2 regions of the Oceanospirillum sp. genome follow, and region 1 is predicted to be linked to the other one. Evidence: predicted binding sites of a transcription regulator. Region 1 holds the regulator's gene; the other holds the start of a gene.
What was found. Region 1 encodes sigma-54, which starts transcription at its own class of promoters, with help from an activator protein. Its sites were predicted from a motif close to TGGCACNNNNNTTGCTNT; they were not measured.
Positions count from the first base shown of each region.

Region 2: the regulator sigma-54 is predicted to act here: its motif matches at 683-700, upstream of AC4GL5_RS13160 (DUF3305 domain-containing protein).

Region 1 is NZ_CEYNZH010000010.1:65,914-68,097, reverse strand. Features, by position in the region: gene ptsN (PTS IIA-like nitrogen regulatory protein PtsN) at 1-128, opposite strand, end outside; gene hpf (ribosome hibernation promoting factor) at 151-459, opposite strand; gene AC4GL5_RS06685 (RNA polymerase factor sigma-54) at 544-2,088, opposite strand; gene lptB (LPS export ABC transporter ATP-binding protein) at 2,114-2,184, opposite strand, start outside.
Region 2 is NZ_CEYNZH010000034.1:22,258-24,441, reverse strand. Features, by position in the region: gene AC4GL5_RS13165 (NrtR DNA-binding winged helix domain-containing protein) at 1-41, shown strand, start outside; gene AC4GL5_RS13160 (DUF3305 domain-containing protein) at 887-1,429, shown strand; gene AC4GL5_RS13155 (DUF3306 domain-containing protein) at 1,426-2,184, shown strand, end outside.

The sequences.
Region 1 (2,184 bases):
TCGGTGCTTTCAAGAGTGGGAATCTGCTGAGAGATAAACTTGCTGAAGAACTCTAGGAGACGCTTTTTGCTGCCTCCGGGAACCCCGTCAAGGGTTCTCGGAGGAGTCAGAACTGAATTGAGTAACATGGATATCAGTTATGCTCAATAATTAGCGGGCTGCCGCACCCTGTTTACGGGCTTGGGCCTTTTCTTTGTGTTTGATCAGCTGGCGATCGATTTTATCCGTCAGCATATCAATAGATGCATACATATCTTCAGCTTCTGCGGTGGCATGCAGATCTGCGCCGGCTACGTGCAGAGTTGCTTCAGCAATCTGACGCTCTTTTTCCAGCTTGAGAACAACCTGTACGTTAGTGATGTTATCAACGTGACGCTCAAGACGCTCAAACTTGGTAGAAACGTACTCTTGCAGAGCTTCAGTTAATTCCAGGTGTTGACCGGTAATATTCAATTGCATAAATAGCTCCTTATTATTCGCGGTCTTGCAATTTTGATTGTATCGTTTTTCAGGTATTTGCAAAGCGTTTTTTCTAAATTGATTTTAAATCAATTTCTTACGTTCGTTCGACGGGGGGATATTCATCGCTTCGCGGTACTTGGCGACGGTCCGTCTGGCGACCTTAATTCCCTGCTCAGCCAACATATTGGCCAACTTACTGTCGCTGAAAGGTTTCCTCGGTGGTTCATCGGCAATCATTTTCTTAATCATAGCCCGAATTGCGGTCGAGGATGCTTCACCACCTGCGGTAGTACCGACATGACTGGAGAAAAAGTACTTAAGTTCAAAAATACCCCGGGGGGTATGGATATATTTCTGCGTCGTTACCCGGGAGATGGTGGATTCATGCATGCCGATGGCATCTGCAATGTCATGCAGGACCAGTGGTTTCATGCCTTCTTCACCAATTTCAAGAAATGCCTGCTGGCGCTTCACAATCTCAATGCCAACCTTGAGTAATGTCTCGTTGCGGCTATGAAGACTCTTCAGGAACCAGCGTGCTTCCTGAAGCTGGTTTTTCATAAAGGTGTTATCCCGGCTGTTGTCGGCCCGCTTGATCAGACCAGAATAAGCACCATGAATACGAATTTTGGGGGCTATATCCGGGTTCAGGTCGACTTTCCAGTGATCCTCTTCACGGGTAACAAAAAGATCCGGTGCAATGTACTCAGCATGTTCTGTCGAAATAGAAGACCCAGGTTTAGGGTTCAGGCTACGGATCAGCTCAATGATATCCTGAAGCTCAGGTTCTTTAACTCTCAGACGACGCATAAGCTGTGCGAAATCACGACTACCCAGAAGGTCGAGATGCAGGGTGATCAGTTTACGGGTTTTTTCCAGCAGGAAGGCGTTAGCATCCAGAGGCTCCAGCTGAACGAGCAGGCACTCCTGCAGGTCTTTAACGGCACAACCAATCGGATCAAGGTGCTGAATATATCCCTGAACGGCCTGAACGTCCTCTATCTCAAGCTCGTATTCTTTATTCTGGAACTCAGGTCGGCTTTGCAGGCCTTCATAGATCTCTTCGATCGGGGACGAGAGGTAGCCATCAGGATCAATACTGTCGATGATCGCTTCTGCGATCAGCCGATCGCATTCCGGCAGGCCTGACAGGTTTAATTGCCAGAGCAGATGGTCCTGCAGCGTTTCTGTGATGATGCCGCGCTGCTCAAGATAGGAACCGTCATCATCACTTGGGGCTGATGATTGAGTATAGAGGCTTTCCTGATAGACATCATCCCAGCCACTGTCCACTGGTAGGTCTTCAGGGATCGAATCCTGCCAGCTGTCTTCCGCTGTTGCGGTATAGTTTTCCAGCTCAGCATCCTGACTTTCATTACTGCTGGCAGATTCACTTTCGGATTTGCTCTGGTCCTCTTTGTTGCTCTCGGAATCTGAGTTTGCTTCAGTGGCATCATTTGCTGAATTAAACTCGTCTTCAAGCTCCAGCATAGGATTAGATTCAAGGGCTTCCTGAATCTCCTGCTGTAAATCGAGAGTCGATAGCTGCAACAGGCGTATCGCCTGCTGCAGTTGAGGTGTCATGGTCAGACTCTGACCAATTTTAAGCTGTAAGGCCGGTTTCATAGATTACGGCTTATTCCCAAAGTGGTTATAACTTGAACTCATGGCCGAGATAGACATCCCGTACCTGCTGGTTGTCCATGATGTTGGCGGCATCGC
Region 2 (2,184 bases), on a different contig from region 1:
GCTCAGAGAAGCATCTGTTTACCCGGGCATTTAAGGATTAATGACCCGGTAACCTGCCAGCCCCTGTCCTGATGCGTCTTCGGCCTGCGTATACCCGGTATTGACCGGGTCAGAATAGCACTCACCGCAAACAGTCATTAGGAAACAACGGGACAGTAACACTGCCCCAAGTTGTCCCATTATGTTTAAAAACCTCATTTTTTCTGAGTATTTTTGCGATCCAGCCCGTCAATTGTCACCAAAAAAGATGGCACCTTGCTTGCACTCCAGAGAGGAGTTATCCGGCCTTGACGGGGTCACCCTGCACACATCGTAAGTCGATCCCGTCAGCTGCCATGTACCGGATAATCTTGGGGTTGTTATGCGCCGGCCTAAGGAATGAGTTTCTTCAGGTTTTTCGGAGTTCCGAGACGGCGCTTTTTTACCCGATCCTTTTGATATGCAGGATCGGGCGTAACCCAACCCAATCGCGGTAACCTTCTTACACCTCCGAGCAACCTGTTTTCAGGTTATTAAATCGGTATAACCAGAGCCTTTCTGGGGCCCGCAGCTCATCAGACACCATCTGAATGACTGCGGGCATTTTTTTACCTGCGATCCGCGATGTTGATAAACACGACCCCTAACGCAAGGCCTCCTCAGAGCTTTCCTCCGTTTTTCACCCTGCATTACCCGGCACCACTGGCTTGCTATTTGCCTTATCTCAAGCTTTAGAGGGATCAGCCCTGCCACAGATACCGTAAAAACCAGCACAGAGACTGTAAACGCTAACAAAGTGCGCCAGACGGTCTAATCTGAACGAAGGCTATCCCAAAGATGACGGCTGACACCGACAACATCGATATCAGCCCATCGATCTTTCACTGCAACCGGAAGGGATTTTCCAATGACGGATTCAAAGAATACAAAGCTACTGGGTATTGAGCTCTCACCTCTGGAACTGCGCTCCGGCCGCTGGATTCTGCAGGAGTGGCAGATCGATCAGATCTGGCCGGAACCCCAGGAGAGCGCTCCGGCAAAAGGCCAAAAAGAGCAAAGCGCCAATGGCAACCCCTTGACCTGGCTACCACTGGAGCTGCATCGGGATGAGCGCAGCGCCTACCGCTTTAATCTTAACTCCGTTGTGCCCCATCTGTTTGTCCTCTGTGATGACAGTGAGGGCGACGAGTGGCTGCCGATGCAGATTACCGCCTGCCAGGATCTGGCCGCGTCCTGGCTGGATGGCGAGCAGAAGGTTCTGGAATACCCGATGCCAGAAGCGCTTCAGTGCTGGATCGAAGCCTTTATTACCGAGCATGGCGAACTGATCGAAGAAAAAAGAAAGAAACGCTACGCCGGTGAAAAAAAGGATAAAGGCAAGGAGACATCAAACGCTGGAAACAGCTGCCAGAGTGACAACACGTTTGTAGAAACAGGAGGCAAACCGTGAGCGACAAGGGTTTCTTTTCCCGCTGGGCACAACGTAAACAACAGGTCATCGAGGAAGAAGCAGCGCTGAAACAGGCCGCTGGTGACAAAAACGCGACCGATGCCTCTCCGCAGAAAACAGCAACCTCCTATCAGCCCTCGTCGGATTCGACTCCGCACGCATCAGAGCCATCGGCCTTTGATAACACCGTGACCACAGAAGCCCAGCCCGCCCCCAGCGCAGCGGACGGGCAAGCTGGTGCCATCCCGGATAAACCGACGGCACAAACGGATACCGAAACGGACAAGCCTCTTTCCGATGACGATATGCCGGATGTTGCCGGTATCGATGGCAACAGCAATGTCAGCGCTTTTTTCAGCGAAGGCGTTAGCCAGGCCCTACGCAAACAAGCGCTCAAAGCGATGTTTCTGAAACCAGAGTTCAACATCCGCGACGGCATGGATGACTATGATCTGAACTATGCCGACGCACCAGAACTGGCGGCAGATGCCGCTGCCGAGCTGCGCCAGTGGTTTAAAAACAAAGACCCGCTCAATCTAAAACACGATAAGGAATCCGAAGCGGCCGCTACAAGCGCTGAAAGCGATACGGCTGATGACGCAAACGTCACCCACGAAGCAAACGCTCCTGCAGATCAGCCTGAGACCCTATATGCAGAGAGATCTCCGGATACTCACAGCGCCAAAGTCAGCCACGGGGACTCACCAGAGAATGAGCCAGGTCAAAACCAACAACCTTCAGCGTCAGATAAAGAG